3 regions of the Pseudomonas sp. P4_B4 genome follow, and region 1 is predicted to be linked to each of the others. Evidence: predicted binding sites of a transcription regulator. Region 1 holds the regulator's gene; each other region holds the start of a gene.

Region 1 (6,390 bases):
CTTGCCGCCCCGGGCCTTGCCCGAGGCTTCGCGTTCTTCCGGTGACTCGATACCGTGGTCGACCGCGTTGCGCACCAAGTGGACCAGCGGATCGGCCAGGGCCTCGACGAGGTTCTTGTCGAGGTCGGTTTCTTCGCCGACCAGTTCCAGGTTGATCTCTTTCTTGAGCTGGCGAGCCAGGTCGCGAACCAGGCGCGGGAAGCGCCCGAAGACTTTCTTGATCGGTTGCATCCGGGTCTTCATGACCGCGGTTTGCAGGTCGGCGGTGACCACGTCGAGGTTCGACACAGCCTTGGACATGGCTTCGTCGCCGCTGTTGAGGCCGAGGCGGACCAGGCGGTTACGCACCAGCACCAACTCGCCGACCATGTTCATGATCTCGTCGAGACGCGCGGTATCGACGCGCACGGTGGTCTCGGCTTCGCTCGCCGGTTTTTCCGCCGGTGGCGCGGCCGGGGCACGCGCAGCAGCAGGTGCAGCGGCAGCAGCCGGCGTTTCAGCTTTTGGTTCGGGTGCCTTGGTCACTGGTTTCGGCGCCGCAGCCTTCGCGGCCGGCGCGGCAACGGACGTGTTCGATCCGCTGGCAACCGTCGCCTTGCCGACTTCGCTGAACCTGCCTTTGCCGTGCAACTCATCGAGCAGCGATTCAAATTCGTGATCGGTGATCAGATCGCTGCCGACCGCTGCGGCGGCTGGCGCGGCAGGTGCTGGCACAGAAGCAATGGCCGACTCGAGCGCATCGACAGCAAAGTTACCCTTGCCGTGCAGTTGGTCGAGCAGTGCTTCGAATTCGTCGTCAGTAATATCGGAGCTGTCGCCGGCCGCTTTCGGTGCTTCTGGCGCAGCCGGCGTAGGGACCACTGCGTCAACGGCGAACTGGCCTTTACCATGCAGTTGATCGAGCAACGACTCGAACTCGGCATCGGTGATTTCGTCGCTGGCAGCGGCATTGCTGGCAGGCGCTGGAGCAGCCGCCGGGGCCTCGGCCTGCGCCTTGACGGCGTTCAGCGAGTCCAGCAGTTGTTCGAATTCATTGTCGGTGATGTCGCCCGATTCGGCTTCAGCCACAGGCGTTTGAACCACAGCAGCGACAGGCGCGGATACCACCTCGTCAGCCGATTGCGGCTCGGCCAGGCGGGCCAGCGCCGCAAGCAATTCAGGTGTCGCAGCCGTGATCGGGCGGCGTTCGCGGACTTCGCTGAACATGCTGTTCACCGCGTCCAGCGCTTCGAGAACCACGTCCATCAGTTCCGAGTCGACGCGACGTTCACCCTTGCGCAGGATGTCGAACACGTTCTCGGCGATGTGGCAGCACTCCACCAGCTCGTTGAGCTGGAGGAAGCCGGCGCCCCCTTTTACAGTGTGAAAACCGCGAAAAATTGCATTGAGCAGATCCGCATCATCCGGACGGCTTTCCAGCTCGACCAGTTGCTCGGACAGTTGCTCTAGAATCTCGCCGGCCTCAACCAGGAAATCCTGAAGGATCTCTTCATCGGCGCCGAAGCTCATTAAGGGGATGCTCCTAACAGGTCTACCTAAAATCCAAGGCTGGATAGCAAATCGTCCACATCGTCCTGACCGGACACAACGTCTTCTCTTTTATCGGCATGAATCTGCGGACCTTCACCCTGAGATAGATGTTTTTGTGGATCTTTTTCTGCAAGCATCGCTTCGCGGTCATGTTCGATGCCCGCAAAGCGGTCCACCTGACTGGCCATCAGCACGAGCTTGAGCAGGTTGCTTTCAACTTCGGTGACCAACTGGGTCACACGCTTGATCACCTGGCCTGTGAGGTCCTGGTAATCCTGGGCGAGCAGGATGTCGTTGAGGTTGCCCGACACCGCGCGATTGTCCGTGCCGCTGCGCGCCAGGAACCCGTCGACCCGCCGGGCCAGTTCACGAAACTCTTGCGCGCCGACTTCGCGACGCATGAAGCGCCCCCAGTCCGCGCTCAACACCTTGGCTTCATCCGCCAGGCCATTGACCAGCGGCGTGGCACTTTCCACCAGATCCATGGTGCGGTTGGCCGCGGCCTCGGTCAGCTTGACCACATACCCCAGACGCTCGGTGGCGTCGGTGATCTGCGACACTTCTTCGGCTTGCGGCATGTGCGGGTCAATCTGGAAATTGACGATCGCGCTATGCAGTTCGCGAGTGAGCTTGCCCACTTCCTGATACAGGCCGCGGTCACGGGTCTGGTTGAGCTCATGGATCAATTGCACCGCGTCGCCGAACTTGCCTTTTTCAAGGCTGGCGACCAATTCGACGGCGTGTTTTTTCAGGGTCGATTCAAAATCGCCCAATGAAGTTTCGTTATTGCCCATAGCTCCCCCATGGCGCACTCATCAACCGATGCGTTCGAAAATCTTCTCGATTTTTTCTTTCAACGCCTGGGCCGTGAAGGGTTTGACCACATAGCCGTTAACGCCGGCCTGGGCCGCTTCGATGATCTGCTCACGCTTGGCTTCAGCGGTCACCATCAGCACCGGCAGGTGCTTGAGCTTTTCATCGGCACGCACATGGCGCAGCAGATCGATACCGGTCATGCCAGGCATGTTCCAGTCCGTTACCAGAAAGTCGATGCTTCCGCTGTTGAGCACCGGAATGGCGGTAGTGCCATCGTCGGCCTCGACGGTGTTGGTGAACCCAAGGTCACGCAGCAGGTTCTTGATGATCCGCCGCATCGTTGAGAAGTCATCAACGATGAGGATTTTCATGTTCTTGTCCAATTCGACCTCCAAGCAGTCTTAAACGCGCCCAGCACCTGGACACGCCATTTCAATCAATCCGGCAAAGCACTCGATGACTGTCTGGAGCACAACAGATCGCGACCGGCGCAGTTCAACACCACACCGGCCTCGTTCGCAGTGTCCCCCACACTGCCTTCAGCGCGCTCGCCACTCCCCCAAACGCCCCCGCAAACGGGCCGCGCACTGGCTGTGTAACTGGCTGACCCGAGATTCGCTGACCCCAAGGACCTCACCGATTTCCTTGAGGTTCAACTCTTCGTCGTAGTACAGCGCCAACACCAGTCGCTCACGCTCCGGCAAATTGGCAATCGCATCTGCCAGCGCAGCCTGGAAGCGTTCATCTTCCAGGTCGCGTGACGGCTCGATATGAGCACTCGCCCCATCCTCGTGCAGCCCTTCGTGTTCGCCGTCCTGCAACAGATCGTCGAAACTGAACAGCCGGCTGCCCAGGGTGTCGTTCAAAATCCCGTAGTAATCGTCGAGACTCAATTGGAGTTCGGCCGCAACTTCGTGATCTTTAGCATCACGACCGGTTTTCGCTTCAATCGAGCGAATGGCGTCGCTGACCATGCGTGTATTGCGGTGAACCGAACGTGGCGCCCAGTCCCCCTTACGCACTTCATCGAGCATGGCGCCGCGGATTCGAATGCCCGCGTACGTCTCGAAACTGGCGCCTTTGCTGGCGTCATACTTGGTCGACACCTCAAGCAGGCCGATCATCCCGGCCTGGATCAGGTCTTCGACCTGGACACTGGCCGGCAGGCGCGCCAACAAGTGGTAGGCAATGCGTTTAACCAGCGGCGCGTAACGCTCGATCAGCTCGTACTGCGCATCACGCGCCGATGTTTTGTAGAGGTTGTAACCGCTTGCCGTCATAGAACCGGTCCTGCTGTCTGCTGCACGAGGCGCTCGACGAAAAATTCCAGGTGCCCGCGCGGGTTGGCAGGCAGCGGCCAGGTATCGACCTTCTGTGCGATCGCCTTGAATGCCAGCGAGCACTTGGAACGCGGGAAGGCCTCGTAGACGGCGCGCTGCTTCTGCACCGCCTTGCGCACGCTTTCGTCGTAGGGCACCGCGCCGACGTATTGCAGGGCGACGTCGAGGAAGCGATCCGTGACCTTGGTCAACTTGGCGAACAGGTTGCGCCCTTCCTGCGGGCTCTGGGCCATGTTGGCCAGGACGCGGAAGCGGTTCATGCCGTAGTCACGGTTAAGCAATTTGATCAATGCGTAGGCGTCAGTGATCGAGGTCGGCTCGTCGCACACCACCAGCAGCACTTCCTGGGCTGCGCGAACGAAACTGACTACCGAGTCACCAATGCCCGCCGCGGTGTCGATCACCAATACGTCGAGGTTGTCGCCGATATCGCTGAAGGCCTGGATCAGGCCGGCGTGTTGCGCGGGGCTCAGATGCACCATGCTCTGAGTGCCGGATGCGGCCGGAACGATACGGATACCGCCGGGGCCCTGCAGCAGTACATCGCGCAGTTCGCAGCGGCCCTCGATCACGTCGGCCAGGGTACGTTTGGGTGTCAGGCCCAGCAGAACGTCAACGTTCGCCAGTCCCAGGTCGGCGTCCAACAGCATGACGCGCCGGCCAAGCTCAGCCAGAGCCAGGGACAAGTTCACTGACACATTAGTTTTCCCGACGCCACCTTTGCCGCCGGTCACCGCGATCACCTGTACGGGATGCATGCTGCCCATGTTATTTCTTTACCTTGTCTTGCATAGACGGAGGCCACATTACTGGCTGCGCGTTCACAAACGGAACAATGCATGGCAGACCATCGATGTAGGTACAAAAACTGTTCATTACTACCTTAGCCAACCTGCTTGGTTTGGCTGTGGTAAATATCAGCGAACATGTCAGCCATGGCTTCTTCGCTGGGTTCTTCCTGCATTTGCACGCTGACGGCGCGACTGACCAACTGATGACGGCGCGGCAGATGGAGATCATCCGGAATCCGCGGGCCATCGGTCAGGTAGGCCACCGGCAGCTCATGACTGATGGCCAGGCTCAACACCTCGCCCAGACTAGCCGTTTCATCCAGTTTAGTCAGGATGCAGCCAGCGAGCCCACAACGCTTGTAACTGTGATAAGCGGCGGTTAGAACCTGTTTCTGGCTGGTGGTTGCCAGAACCAGATAATTTTTCGAGCGGATGCCTCGACCGGCCAGGCTTTCGAGCTGCATGCGCAGGGCCGGGTCGCTGGCCTGCAGGCCGGCGGTATCGATCAGTACCACGCGCTTGCGCAGCAAGGGTTCCAGCGCCTGCACCAGCGACTGGCCCGGATCGACGTGGGTCACCGACACGTTGAGTATGCGCCCCAGGGTCTTGAGCTGCTCCTGGGCACCGATGCGGAAGCTGTCCATGCTCACCAGCGCAATGTTCTGCGCGCCGTACTTGAGCACGTAACGGGCAGCCAGCTTGGCCAGGGTGGTGGTCTTGCCCATGCCGGCTGGGCCTACCATGGCGATCACACCGCCCTCTTCCAGCGGCTCGATTTCCGGTGTCACGATCATGCGCGCCAGGTGCGCCAGCAACATGCGCCAGGCCTGACGAGGCTCTTCGATATCGGTGATCATCGTCAAAAGGTCGCGCGACAGCGGGCCGGACAGGCCGATGCGTTGCAGGCGACGCCAGAGGTTGGCCTGGTCCGGACGGCTGCCCTGCAGCTGATTCCAGGCCAGCGAGCCGAGTTGGACTTCCATGAGTTCGCGCAGGCTGTTGAGTTCGAAACGCATCGAGTCGAACGCGCGCGGGTCCACGCCAGTGGAGGCTGGTGCAGCAGCCGGTGCGGGGCGACGGGGTTCGGCGTACGTTGGTTCGATCAACGGCTCGGCTGCGGTGAGCGGCAAGCCGGCGAACAACTGGCGATTGGTCGCATTGTCGCTCTCGCCGTCGCCACGCAGGCTCAGTTCGGCCTGGGCAGTGACGATCCGCGACTGAGTCTTGCGCAGCTCGTCTTCGAGTTCCATGTTCGGAACCCGCGGTGCCAGCGCCGACAACTTGTAATCCAGTGCAGCCGTCAGTTCGACACCTCCTGCGATCCGGCGGTTGCCAATGATGGCGGCATCAGCGCCCAGCTCATCGCGAACCAGCTTCATGGCCTGACGCATATCGGCGGCGAAAAAACGCTTAACTTGCATAAACCACTACCTCAGCCGTTGGGCCCTACTGTCGCAACGATGGTCACTTGCTTGTTGTCAGGGATTTCCTGGTAAGCCAACACGTGCAAACCCGGGACTGCGAGCCGGCCGAATCGCGAGAGCATCGCGCGAACCGGACCGGCCACCAGCAGAATCACCGGCTGACCTTGCATCTCCTGGCGCTGCGCTGCGTCGATCAACGAACGTTGCAGCTTCTCAGCCATGCTTGGCTCCAGCAGAACACCCTCTTCCGAGCCTTGCCCGGCCTTTTGCAGACTATTGAGCAATATCTGTTCCAACCTTGGCTCCAGCGTGATAACTGGCAGCTCCGACTCAGTGCCTACAATGCTTTGGACGATTGCACGGGATACGCCAACACGCACGGCAGCCACCAGCGCGGCGGTATCTTGACTCTTGGCGGCATTGTTGGCGATGGCTTCGGCAATGCTGCGGATGTCGCGCACCGGCACTTGTTCGGCCAACAGCGCTTGC
Region 2 (6,390 bases), on a different contig from region 1:
AAGGAAGTTGCCCTCAAGCACGGCCTGAGCGTGGTGTGCATGGCCAAGCCATTGCCGCATACGCCGGGCAGTTCAATGCATATCCACCAGAGCGTGGTCGAGATCGATTCAGGGCGTAACGTGTTCAGTGATGAAGCGGGGCAGGAGACGCCGACCTTCCGCCACTTCATTGCCGGTCAGCAAGTTTGCATGGCCGACTTCACCGCGTTGTTTGCGCCGAACGTGAACTCCTATCAGCGCTTGTGCCACCCTTACGCCTCACCGAATAATGCCTGCTGGTCCTACGACAACCGGGCGGCCGGCCTGCGCATTCCGGCCAGTTTACCGGTGGCCCGTCGAGTCGAGAACCGCTTGCCGGGGGCCGATGCCAACCCGTATCTGGCGATTGCCGCAAGCCTGGCGGCGGGCTTGCATGGCATCGAGAACGCGTTGGAACCGAGCGCGCCGATCCAGGGTGAGTTCGAAGTGCCGGACAATCTTTCGTTGCCGTGTACCTTGCATGCGGCACTGGAGCGTCTGAAACGTAGCCAGTTGGCCAAGGAACTGTTCGGCGCGGAATTCATCGAAGGCTACATCGCTTCGAAGACCCTGGAGCTGAGCAGTTTCCATGATGAAATTACTCCCTGGGAGCGTCGTGTGTTAGCGACCCAGGCCTGACGATCCGTCGACATCCGGCTATCGTTTAGCGGTAGCCGATTCTCACTGCAAGGAGCCGCTCGTTGCGCCAAATCTGGAAATCCTTTCGGGCGCTGTATTTCGCCTCGCTGATGATGTTGATCGGCTCGGGCCTGTTGAGTACTTACCTGGGCCTGCGCCTGGCGGCCGACCATGTCGACAGCCTGTGGGTCGGTGCATTGATGGCCGCCAACTACTTCGGCCTGGTGCTGGGGGGCAAGATCGGTCACCGGTTGATTGCCCGGGTCGGGCATATCCGGGCCTACTCGGCCTGTGCCGGGATTGTCGGCGCGGCGGTGTTGGGGCATGGCCTGATCGATTGGCTGCCGGCCTGGCTGTTCCTGCGGGTGATCGTCGGCCTCGGCATGATGTGCCAGTACATGGTGATCGAGAGCTGGCTGAACGAACAGGCCGAGGCCAAGCAGCGCGGGTTGGTGTTTAGCGGTTACATGATCGCCTCTTACCTGGGCCTGGTGATGGGGCAACTGATTCTGGTCATGCATCCGGCGCTGGGGCTGGAGCTGCTGATGCTGGTCGCCCTGTGTTTCGCCCTGTGTCTGGTGCCGGTGGCCCTGACGCGGCGGATCCACCCGGCACCCATGCATCCGGCGCCGATGGAGCCACGGTTCTTTATCAAGCGCGTGCCGCAGTCATTGAGCACGGTGCTCGGGGCAGGCCTGATCGTCGGTTCGTTCTACGGTCTGGCACCGCTGTATGCCTCGCAGCAAGGATTGTCCACGGAGCAGGTCGGTCTGTTCATGGGTAGCTGCATTTTTGCCGGGCTGCTGGTGCAGTGGCCGTTGGGCTGGTTGTCCGACCGCTACGATCGGGCCGTGTTGATTCGCAGCTTCGCGTTCAGCCTGGCCCTGGCTGCACTGCCGCTGGCGATCATGCCGCAGGTGCCGCTGGAGGTTCTGTTTATCGCCGGTTTCGTCTGTTCGCTGGTGCAGTTCTGCCTGTATCCGTTGGCGGTGGCGTTCTCCAATGACCACGTCGAAGGCGATCGTCGGGTGTCCCTGACGGCAATGTTGCTGGTGACCTATGGCGTGGGTGCGAGTATCGGGCCGCTGGTGGCAGGCGTGCTGATGAAGCTGTTCGGCAGCCAGATGCTCTACGCGTTTTTCAGCTTCTTTGCGTTGGTGCTGGTATGGCGGATTCGCCCGAAAGCGGTGACCAACCTGCATCAGGTCGACGACGCACCGCTGCATCACGTGGCCATGCCGGACAATATGACGAGTTCGCCACTGGTGGCGGCGCTGGATCCTCGGGTCGATGAGCAGGTGGTGCAGGATCAGATGTGCAATCCGGTGAATCCGGAGCCGTCAGCCGAACCTGAATCCGAATCAGAAACCGATCAACCGCCAGAAGACCCTGATTCGGGGCGCGAGCAAAGCTTTACCGAGGCCAGGCCTTAAAACCGGGGGCACAAAAAAAACGGGCAGTCACCGCAAGGGACTGCCCGTTTTTTGTTGACGCTCCATCAGATGTCGTCTTTGTCGAAGCGACGTGCTTCGCGTTGCAACTGATAGACGAAGCGTTCGACCTGACGCTGCACCAACCCGCTCATGTTGTGGAAGCGAACGCCGGCGAAGGTGGTGGAAATCTTTTCTTCGAAGTGCAGATAACGCAACTCGACCGGCGCGGTCATCTTGCCAAAGGGCAGTTCGGCGCTGAAGCGGTCGTACACCTGGCCCAGTTGCAGGCTGCCAGTGATGTCGCCGTCGAAGCGCAGTTTGCAGCCGGTAGCGGAAATATCCAGCAGCTTGCCGCTGATGGGGGCCTTGAGTTTTTCGCCGTCGAGGTTGACGTTGACCAGTTGTGCCAGCTTCAGCGCGGCGCGGAACGCATTGCGGCGCTGGTGGTACACCACTTCGTCGGGCAGGGCGCCACGATAGCAGCGGCTGCCAGCGGATTCGTCGATGTTCAACCGGCCGTTGCTTTCCCAGGCAATGCGTACACCTTCGTGGAAGCCTTCGACCCTGAACGGTTCGCCCGCCAGCAGGTAGCGCTCGCCATCACGGGGAATCATTTCGTCCAGGGCAATCATGTTGCTGTCACGGTCCAGGTCCACCAGATAGCTCTGGAAGCGCTGGCTGCGCTCGTGGAATGTGATGATCAGCGGGTCATGGCTTTCGAGCAGCTGGCGCAGGTTGCTGGAGATTTCCAAGGGCGTGGAGAGCACCTTGGGTGGCTGCGGAGCATCATCCACGGATAAGGCATTGGACACGGTTAATCAATCTCCAGACAAAATTTGACTACGGCAGTCTGGCAGTTTGCCAGTATGTTGCGCGTCTTGATAGAGCGGGGGCATTGACCGGCTCATGCCTGACTGAGCGGGCGCGGCTTGGCAAGCTTGGAGAATGTTCCGCTGGCATCGTAAAGCGCCGGGGTTTCACCGCCGGTGAGGATTTTCAGCTGGGTGGCCGTAGCGGCCTGCTGAGTGAGGATCGACTGGCCGTTGTTGGCGTTGATGGCCTGGCACTGGGCGAGGAGATCGGTCAGCACGTCACTTTGCGCCAGCAACTGCTCGCCAATGCTCGACTGGCCGGCCAATTGCTCCAGACCGCCGCGGTTGGTCGGCAGGTTGAGGCTGGCGAGGACTTCACTGCGCTTGCGGCCATGCTGTTCGAGCAAAACGACCAATGCCTGTTTCTGCGCCAGGATGTTCTCGAGCAATGGCATGTCGCGGCCATGCAATGCGAGGGATTCGGTCTGCAGTAATTCCAGCAGGTGTTGCGCTGGGGCAAAGTCGTCGGTGATCAGTTGCAGTAAATGAGTGTCGTGCATGGCTGGCCTTGGGTTTTAAGCGTCCAAAAGCCTGGCGCCGGCGGTGGCCTAGCGCTGGGCTTCGAAGTTGAGCAGTTTGCTGGCTACACGGTTGCTGTCGACTTTATAGCTGCCATCGGCAATCGCTGCTTTCAACTCGGCCACGCGGGCGTTGTCGACGGCAGGCTGATCGCGCAGCTTGTCAGTGACCTTCTGCAACTGTTGAGCCTCATTGCTGAGATGTACCGATTCCCCGCTTTTGACGGTACCGGCCGGTTCGGCCGCGGACTCCAGCGGCGCAGATTTGCCGGCCTCGGCACTTTCCTTGCTGGCGCTGGTACGTGTACTGCCCGTAAGGGACGAGGAGCTGTTCAATCGGCTGAAATCGATGACCATGATAAAAAACCTCTGGGAATTTGGACGCTTGCCATGGTTTCGGCCATTCCCTGGAAAACTTTAGGCCCATTTATCAATGAACCTTGCGCGCGCCAGCGCTTGCCGTGCCTGGAACACAGTCTAGGGAACAGCCGCGGCAAGCGCCACATTCTGATGAATAGCGAGCCTTACATGGACACTTCCACCTGCCCCGGCGCGATGACCTGCGCCTTGATGACTCGCTGGGAGTTGAGGTTTTTCACCCGGATCTGTTCGCTCAGGCTGCCGTTTGACAGCGCTTCGCCCGGCATGCGCACGCTGAGCGTACCGCTGCGGGCGGTAATCACCACCTGATCACCCTTGCGGATGACTTCTGCCTGTTCGATATGCACCAGGGTAATCACCTGGTCGGCGACCATTGGTCGGGTCAGTCGCTGTCCGATCGCCTGATCGAGGGAGGTCAGGTAGCCCTGGCTGGTGAGGCTGATATCGCGCTCGCGCAGGACCACGTCCCCAGGCTCGACAATGGCTGCGCGGCGCAGTGGCCGGGCGCTGGTCACGACTTCGCGAAACAGGCGGACTTGAGCGGGCACGAACACTGTCCAGGGGGAAACGCCCTCGCAGCGAACCTTGACCGTAACCCGTCCCAGCGGCTTGGGACTCTCAAGCGTTGCTGTCAATTCCTTGTCGCACATGGGCATGTGCATGCGCGGATCGAGTTGGTTGACCTGGATCTCGTAGCGACCTTCCGTTTGGCTGGTAGCCAGATAGTCTTCTACGGTGAATTCAAGAAAGCCCTGAGTGACGCCGATAAGCATGTCAGGCAAGGTAACCGCGTCAGCAAGGGCAGGGCTGCCAGCGTTGAACAGGCAAAAAGCCGCCAGCACACCGAGCAATTTTCGGCAGGGTGTGGTCAGGCGTCGGAAAAATGTCGGTTCTGTGTTCATAACGATTAAAAAAGCAAGCGCCGTGCCGTTTAGTGATGAAGGCGCGTCGCAACAACACTTGGCGTTGGTGTAGGAGTCTGGGCATGGCTGGTGTAATGGATTCGGTAAACCAGCGCACGCAACTGGTGGGGCAGAATCGCCTTGAGCTGTTGTTGTTCCGTCTCGACGGCCAGCAGCTGTACGGGATCAACGTGTTCAAGGTTCGGGAGGTGCTGCAATGCCCCAAGCTGACGCTGATGCCCAAGTCCAGTCCTGTCGTGTGCGGCGTGGCGAACATCCGGGGGGCGACCATTCCGATCCTTGATCTGGCAATGGCGACTGGCTCCGGTGCGTTGAAGGACAAGCACAATCCCTTCGTGATCATCACGGAGTACAACACCAAGACCCAGGGTTTCCTGGTCCGCTCGGTGGAGCGCATCGTCAACATGAACTGGGAGGAGATCCATCCGCCGCCCAAGGGCACCGGGCGCGATCACTACCTGACGGCGGTGACGCGAGTCGACAATCAGTTGGTCGAGATCATCGACGTCGAGAAGGTGCTGGCGGAAGTGGCACCGACGCCTGAAGCGATTTCAGTCGGTGTGGTGGATGTCGAAACCCAGCACAAGGCGCTTTCGTTGCGCGTGCTGACGGTCGACGACTCATCGGTGGCGCGCAAGCAGGTCACGCGTTGCCTGCAAACGGTCGGCGTCGAAGTGGTGGCGCTGAACGACGGTCGGCAAGCGCTGGACTACCTGCGCAAACTGGTCGACGAGGGCAAGAAGCCGGAAGAAGAGTTCCTGATGATGATCTCCGACATCGAGATGCCGGAGATGGACGGGTACACCCTGACGGCGGAAATCCGCAACGACCCGCGCATGCAAAAGCTTCATATCATCCTGCACACTTCGTTGTCGGGGGTATTCAATCAGGCGATGGTCAAGAAGGTCGGTGCCGATGACTTCCTGGCCAAGTTCCGTCCTGATGACCTGGCATCCCGGGTAGTCGACCGGATCAAAGCAGCAGATATCAGCTAGGGGGTCGCCCCCCTGGCAGTCAACACGATTTAAGAGGCGGCATCATTGTCTACGGGTAATTTGGATTTCGAACAGTTCCGGGTATTCCTGGAAAAAGCCTGTGGCATCTTGCTCGGTGAAAACAAGCAGTACCTGGTCTCCAGCCGTCTCAACAAACTGATGGAACAGCAAGGCATCAAGTCTTTGGGGGAGTTGGTTCAGCGCATGCAGACCCAACCGCGCAGCGGTTTGCGCGAGCAGGTGGTGGATGCCATGACCACCAACGAAACCCTGTGGTTTCGTGACACCTACCCGTTTGAAGTCTTGAAGAACAAGGTTCTGCCCGAGGCGATCAAGGCCAGTCCCGGCCAGCGCCTGCGCATCTGGTCGGCGGCGTGTTCGTCGGGCCAGGAACCGTATTCGCTGTCGATGTCCATCGACGAGTTCGAGCGGGTCAACCTGGGCCAGTTGAGGATGGGCGTGCAGATTATTGCCACCGACCTGTCCGGTACCATGCTGAACAACTGCAAGACCGGCGAGTACGACAGCCTGGCCATCGGCCGCGGTCTGTCGCCCGAGCGCCTGCAACGTTACTTCGACCCGAAAGGGCCGGGGCGCTGGGCGATCAAGGC
Region 3 (6,390 bases), on a different contig from region 1:
GGATGATGCTGGGCGGCCGGAAAAAAAAGCGGCCGGGAAGTCGTCTGAAAATCCCGCACTGGAAACATCAATGAATGACCCGCAGTCAACTCGGACGCCCTGCGGCGCACAGGACCCGCCAACCGAGATTGGTCTGCAAACCACTGTCTCTGTTCAGCATCAGCTTCAGTTACCGGAGCTTATAAAAGACCTGTACATCGTTGATGCACGCTGGATGAGCAAGGAGGTCGAGTTTGGAGCGCTGCTGGAAAACCTCCAGAGGCCACGGGAAAAGACGGCGTACGTGACTCTGTTTGTCACTTGTGCCGTTTCGGAGACTTTACTGAAAGCCAGTGCGCTTAAATATTCAAAGCAGACCAGGAAGCGCTGTGCCGCCTTTTATGTTGCCTACAATCTGGACTCGCACAGGTTGTCGGTCATTGATCAGGCCGGGCAACCGGCGAACAACAACGTGTAGTACAGGTCAGACCATCGAGAAGGAGAAAAACAGGAAATCATCCGCGGAAACGAAAACACCCGACAACGTAGTAACTGGCGTCACACCCCGTTTTCAGGTACCTGACCTCGTCGAGGACGAGGTCAGGTATCCATCACGATTTCAAAGGTCTCAGAACAGCTTCCGGCCTTTGTTCGCCGCAATGCGCATGCGCAGGGCGTTGAGCTTGATGAAGCCCGCAGCATCCGCCTGGTTGTACGCGCCGCCATCTTCTTCAAAAGTAGCGATGTTGGCATCGAACAGCGAGTCGTCGGACTTACGGCCAGTGACGATCACATTGCCCTTGTACAGCTTCAGGCGCACAACGCCGTTCACGTTGACCTGGGAAGCATCGATCATCTGTTGCAGCATCAGACGCTCTGGGCTCCACCAGTAGCCGGTGTAGATCAGGCTGGCGTACTTGGGCATCAGCTCGTCTTTGAGGTGAGCCACTTCGCGGTCCAGGGTGATCGATTCGATCGCACGGTGGGCACGCAGCATGATGGTGCCGCCAGGGGTTTCGTAGCAGCCACGGGACTTCATGCCCACGTAGCGGTTCTCGACGATGTCGAGACGGCCGATACCGTGTTCGCCACCGATACGGTTCAGGGTCGCCAGCACGGTGGCCGGAGTCATTTCGACGCCGTCCAGCGCGACGATGTCGCCGTTGCGGTAGGTCAGTTCCAGGTACTGCGCCTTGTCTGGAGCGTTTTCCGGGGAAACGGTCCAGCGCCACATGTCTTCTTCGTGCTCGGTCCAGGTGTCTTCCAGCACGCCGCCTTCATAGGAGATGTGCAGCAGGTTGGCATCCATGGAGTACGGGGACTTCTTCTTGCCGTGGCGCTCGATCGGGATCGCGTGCTTATCGGCATAATCCATCAGCTTTTCACGGGACAGCAGGTCCCATTCGCGCCAAGGGGCAATCACTTTCACACCAGGTTTCAAGGCGTACGCGCCCAGTTCGAAACGAACCTGGTCGTTGCCCTTGCCGGTGGCGCCATGGGAAATGGCGTCAGCGCCGGTTTCGTTGGCGATTTCGATCAGGCGCTTGGCGATCAGCGGACGAGCGATGGAAGTACCCAGCAGGTACTCGCCTTCGTAAACGGTGTTGGCACGGAACATCGGGAAAACGAAATCGCGCACGAACTCTTCGCGCAAGTCGTCGATGTAGATCTCTTTCACGCCCATGGCCTGAGCCTTGGCGCGTGCAGGTTCGACCTCTTCGCCCTGACCCAGGTCAGCGGTGAAGGTCACCACTTCACAGTTATAAGTATCCTGCAGCCACTTGAGGATCACCGAAGTGTCCAGGCCGCCGGAATACGCCAGAACGACCTTGTTTACGTCCGCCATGCCATCACTCCACGGGGTTCTACGGAAAGCGGGGAAGTCTACCGCTCATACAGAATAATTTACAGGGGCGCGACAGCTTATGACGACGAAGCGACAGATTCTGTCGAGGGCGCGACGATTACAGCCGGGGCAGGAAGTGGCCGTAGTGGCCGCTTTCGTCGCTTGCGGGGCGACTTGTTCCGCTGGTGCTCCGCGCTCCAGGCGTACCGCTACTCGACGGTTCTTCGCGCGGTTGGTGTTGTTGGTATTAGGCGCCAACGGATAACGTTCGCCATGGAAACGCACGGTGATTTGCGACTCCTGGATGCCGTTGGCCTTGAAGAACTCCAGCACTGCCAGGGCTCGGCGCCGCGACAGATCGCGGTTGGTCAGGCGGTTGCCACTGTTGTCGGAGTGACCGTCGAGTTCGATGTGATTGACCGTCGGATCGGCCTTCATGTACTCCAGCATCACCTGCAGCCTGGCCTTCGCGGCGCTGTCGAGTTCGATTCCGCCGCCGGGGAAGCCGATTTCGGATTGCTTCACCTGTTCGAAATTCTGTGGCAACAGTTTCGCCACACAACCCTGATAGTCCGCAAACGCTTTGGTGAACCTGACCGGCAACAAGCGTACTTCCGACACCCGCCCATCCCCCGAGGAATGTCGAACGACCGGGCTGCGACCGTCCATCAGGCCACTGATCAGACGCCCGGCCTGAACCTGTGAGCTGTTGAACAAAACGTTGCCACTGCCGATTCTCACCGTGCCCAGGTTGATATCGTCACGCCCCGGTTGCCACGGCGCGGCAGCGGCCAGCAGCGTCGCCGAGCCACCGCCAATCATCGGGTTGTAGGCTTTCAGACGAAACGTCGCCTGTTCGCCGGCACGACGCACGAACTCGCCCGAACCGAAGTCGGTAATCGGCTGAGTCAGGCGGCATTCGAACTTGTCACCCTCGACCGTCCACTCAATGCTCTCCAGACGGGTCTGGAAAGTGAGCGCCATCGCGGGAAGGCTGGCAAACACACTGAGCAAGGCTAAAAAACGCTGGCGCACGGGAGGCTCCACTGGCTTCTACAACAAAAAGACCGACACACACATGTTTACGGCATACCCGTTGGATATCGGAAGCTTCCTGCAAAACTTGATAGCGAGTGCCTGCAAGAGTCTTTTCCGGTAGCATTCCCTTGAGTTTGACCCGCCTGGAATCCCCTCATGTCCGACCGCCTGACCCTGCTGCGTCCCGACGACTGGCATATTCATCTTCGCGATGGTGCCGTGTTGACCAATACCGTCGCGGATGTCGCGCGCACCTTTGGCCGCGCCATTATCATGCCCAACCTGGTTCCACCGGTGCGCAACGCGACCGAAGCCGACGGCTATCGCCAGCGGATTCTCGCTGCCCGCCCGGCCGGCAGCCTGTTCGAGCCACTGATGGTCCTGTACCTGACCGACCGCACCCAGCCTGAAGAAATTCGCGAGGCCAAGGCCAGCGGATTCATTCACGCCGCCAAGCTGTACCCGGCCGGCGCGACCACCAACTCGGACTCTGGCGTCACCAGCATCGACAAGATTTTCCCTGCACTCGAGGCCATGGCCGAAGTCGGGATGCCGTTGCTGGTTCACGGTGAAGTCACCCGTGGTGATGTCGACGTGTTCGACCGCGAAAAAATCTTCATCGATGAACACATGCGCCGTGTGGTCGAACGTTTCCCGACCCTCAAAGTGGTCTTCGAACACATCACCACCACGGACGCCGTGCAGTTCGTCAACTCGGCTTCGGCCAACGTCGGCGCGACCATCACGGCTCACCACCTGCTGTACAACCGCAACCACATGCTGGTGGGCGGGATCCGGCCGCACTTCTATTGCCTGCCCATCCTCAAGCGCAATACCCACCAGGAAGCCCTGCTCGACGCCGCCACCAGCGGCAGCGAGAAGTTCTTCCTCGGCACCGACTCGGCGCCCCATGCCCAGCACGCCAAGGAAGCTGCTTGCGGTTGTGCCGGTTGCTACACCGCCTATGCGGCCATCGAGATGTACGCCGAAGCCTTCGAACAGCGCAATGCGCTGGACAAGCTCGAGGCCTTCGCCAGCCTCAACGGCCCTCGGTTCTATGGTCTGCCGGCCAACACCGATCGCATCACCCTGGTCCGCGAAGAGTGGACCGCCCCGACCAGCCTGCCATTTGGCGAGCTGACCGTTATCCCGCTGCGCGCCGGTGAAAAACTGCGCTGGCGCCTGCTGGAGGAACACGCGTGAGTGAAGACCATTTCGACGACGAACTGGAAGGCAATGGCGGCGGAGGCGGTCCTCGTCATCCAATGGCTGCCAGGTTCCGTGGTTACCTGCCGGTTGTCGTCGACGTAGAAACCGGTGGCTTCAACTCGGCCACCGACGCCCTGCTGGAAATCGCTGCGACCACCATCGCCATGGATGAAAAGGGTTTCGTTTATCCGGATCACACCTACTTCTTCCGTGTCGAGCCGTTCGAAGGCGCGAACATCGAAGCGGCTGCCCTGGAATTCACCGGGATCAAGCTCGATCACCCGCTGCGCATGGCCGTGAGTGAAGAGTCTGCCCTGAACGATATCTTCCGCGGCGTGCGCAAGGCCCTCAAGGCCAATGGTTGCAAACGGGCGATCCTGGTCGGGCATAACAGCAGCTTCGACCTGGGCTTCCTGAATGCGGCGGTTGCGCGGCTGGACATGAAGCGCAATCCGTTCCATCCGTTTTCCAGTTTCGATACCGCAACGCTCGCCGGCCTCGCTTACGGTCAAACCGTACTGGCCAAGGCGTGCCAGGCAGCGGACATCGACTTCGACGGTCGCGAGGCTCACTCGGCTCGCTATGACACCGAGAAGACGGCAGAGCTGTTCTGCGGCATCGTCAATCGCTGGAAGCAGATGGGTGGCTGGGAAGATTTCGACGATTGATGTGTTGTAGGAGCGAGCTTGCTCCTACACAGTCCCGGCGTTATCCCGCCCATAAAAAAACCGGCCTCGATGGCCGGTTTTTTTGTACCTGCTTTTTATAGCTGGAGCGTGCGCCTTACAGAGCGGCAGCGTGCTCGGTCAGGTAAGCCGCAACGCCTTCTGGCGAAGCGTTCATGCCTTTGTCGCCTTTCTTCCAGTTGGCAGGGCAGACTTCGCCGTGCGCTTCGTGGAATTGCAGAGCGTCGACCAGACGGATCAGCTCTTCCATGTTACGGCCCAGCGGCAGGTCGTTGATGATCTGCGAGCGGACAACGCCTTTGTCGTCGATCAGGAACGCGCCACGGAAAGCCACGCCGTCAGCGGACTGAACGTCGTAGGCCTTCATGATGTCCTGCTTGATGTCGGCAGCCATGGTGTAGCGAACCTGGCCGATACCGCCATTGTTCACTGGAGTGTTGCGCCATGCGTTGTGGGTGAAGTGCGAGTCGATCGAAACAGCGATCACTTCAACGTTGCGTGCCTTGAACTCAGACATGCGGTTGTCCAGAGCGATCAGCTCGGACGGGCAAACGAAGGTGAAGTCCAGTGGGTAGAAGAACACCAGGCCGTATTTGCCTTTGATCGCCGAAGACAGGGTGAAGCTGTCAACGATCTCGCCATTGCCGAGTACGGCCGGTACGGTGAAGTCAGGGGCTTGCTTGCCTACGAGTACGCTCATTGGATATCTCCTGGTGTAATAGCGTGAGAAACAGGGTTCGCATCAGCCTGCCACCCTGAGGCGACAGCCCTGTGACACGATCCCCGGTCGCAAAAGACCGGCCATCATACACCGCGTGTTTGAGCTGGCTTAGCTGTTTTTTCCCTGTACGATGAAATCCCCGACGGTTTTGTATCACTGATTTGCCAGGCCGACCGTTCGTCAGCCATACCCGCTTATGGCGAAAAGTGTTCTGAAACCACTTTGACAATCATTCTCGTTAACATTAAGATCCATCGCAATTGAGTCACAATCAGCGACGGACCTTCCTTATGTATGTTTGCCTCTGCACTGGCGTCACCGACGGTCAAATCCGCGATGCGATCTATGAAGGATGCTGCAGCTACAAGGAAGTCCGTGTGGCTACCGGCGTTGCCAGTCAATGCGGCAAATGTGCCTGCCTTGCCAAGGAAGTGGTCCGCGAGACCCTGACCAAACTGCAAACGGCCCAGGCTGCAATTCCTTTTCCAGCAGAATTTACCGCGGCTTAAATATCGAATTTCAAAGAACCGGACATATGTCCGGTTTTTTTTGTGCCTCAAAATCAACTAGTTATGCTCTAGACGCGGAACACAAACATTCTTATTCCGATTAATTTTCATTTAAGTTTCAATAACTTAGGTTTGACACTCTTAAATACCCGGCTCAAACTCTGCTCTATTGACAGCTAATACAGGGCAGGACCCCATCATGAAAGGCGACGTTACAGTCATCCAGCATCTCAACAAGATCCTCGCCAATGAACTGGTCGCGATCAATCAATATTTCCTGCATGCGCGCATGTATGAAGATTGGGGCCTGAACAAGCTCGGCAAGCACGAGTACCACGAATCCATCGACGAGATGAAGCACGCGGACAAGCTGATCAAGCGCATCCTGTTCCTCGAAGGCCT

The links. Region 1 encodes FliA, which starts transcription of late flagellar genes. Its sites were predicted from a motif close to CTAAAGTTTNNNNNNNNNNNGCCGNTAA; they were not measured.
Region 2: the regulator FliA is predicted to act here: its motif matches at 3,874-3,901, upstream of flgM (flagellar biosynthesis anti-sigma factor FlgM).
Region 3: the regulator FliA is predicted to act here: its motif matches at 2,926-2,953, upstream of AC1DVE_RS16180 (flagellar protein MotY).

What each region holds. Positions count from the first base shown of each region.
Region 1 covers NZ_JBFUHS010000015.1:7,431-13,820, reverse strand. The annotation lists gene AC1DVE_RS16725 (chemotaxis protein CheA) at 1-1,509, opposite strand, end outside; gene AC1DVE_RS16720 (protein phosphatase CheZ) at 1,536-2,324, opposite strand; gene AC1DVE_RS16715 (chemotaxis response regulator CheY) at 2,346-2,717, opposite strand; gene fliA (RNA polymerase sigma factor FliA) at 2,886-3,626, opposite strand; gene fleN (flagellar synthesis regulator FleN) at 3,623-4,453, opposite strand; gene flhF (flagellar biosynthesis GTPase FlhF) at 4,570-5,898, opposite strand; gene flhA (flagellar biosynthesis protein FlhA) at 5,910-6,390, opposite strand, start outside.
Region 2 covers NZ_JBFUHS010000023.1:149,741-156,130, reverse strand. The annotation lists gene AC1DVE_RS22495 (glutamine synthetase family protein) at 1-657, shown strand, start outside; gene AC1DVE_RS22490 (MFS transporter) at 720-2,090, shown strand; gene AC1DVE_RS22485 (flagellar brake protein) at 2,156-2,902, opposite strand; gene AC1DVE_RS22480 (flagella synthesis protein FlgN) at 2,995-3,462, opposite strand; gene flgM (flagellar biosynthesis anti-sigma factor FlgM) at 3,511-3,837, opposite strand; gene flgA (flagellar basal body P-ring formation chaperone FlgA) at 4,005-4,763, opposite strand; gene AC1DVE_RS22465 (chemotaxis protein CheV) at 4,847-5,779, shown strand; gene cheR (protein-glutamate O-methyltransferase CheR) at 5,825-6,390, shown strand, end outside.
Region 3 covers NZ_JBFUHS010000014.1:29,649-36,038, forward strand. The annotation lists gene AC1DVE_RS16170 (hypothetical protein) at 1-457, shown strand, start outside; gene AC1DVE_RS16175 (argininosuccinate synthase) at 608-1,825, opposite strand; gene AC1DVE_RS16180 (flagellar protein MotY) at 1,871-2,860, opposite strand; gene pyrC (dihydroorotase) at 3,020-4,066, shown strand; gene rnt (ribonuclease T) at 4,063-4,740, shown strand; gene AC1DVE_RS16195 (peroxiredoxin) at 4,856-5,458, opposite strand; gene AC1DVE_RS16200 (bacterioferritin-associated ferredoxin) at 5,770-5,988, shown strand; gene bfr (bacterioferritin) at 6,188-6,390, shown strand, end outside.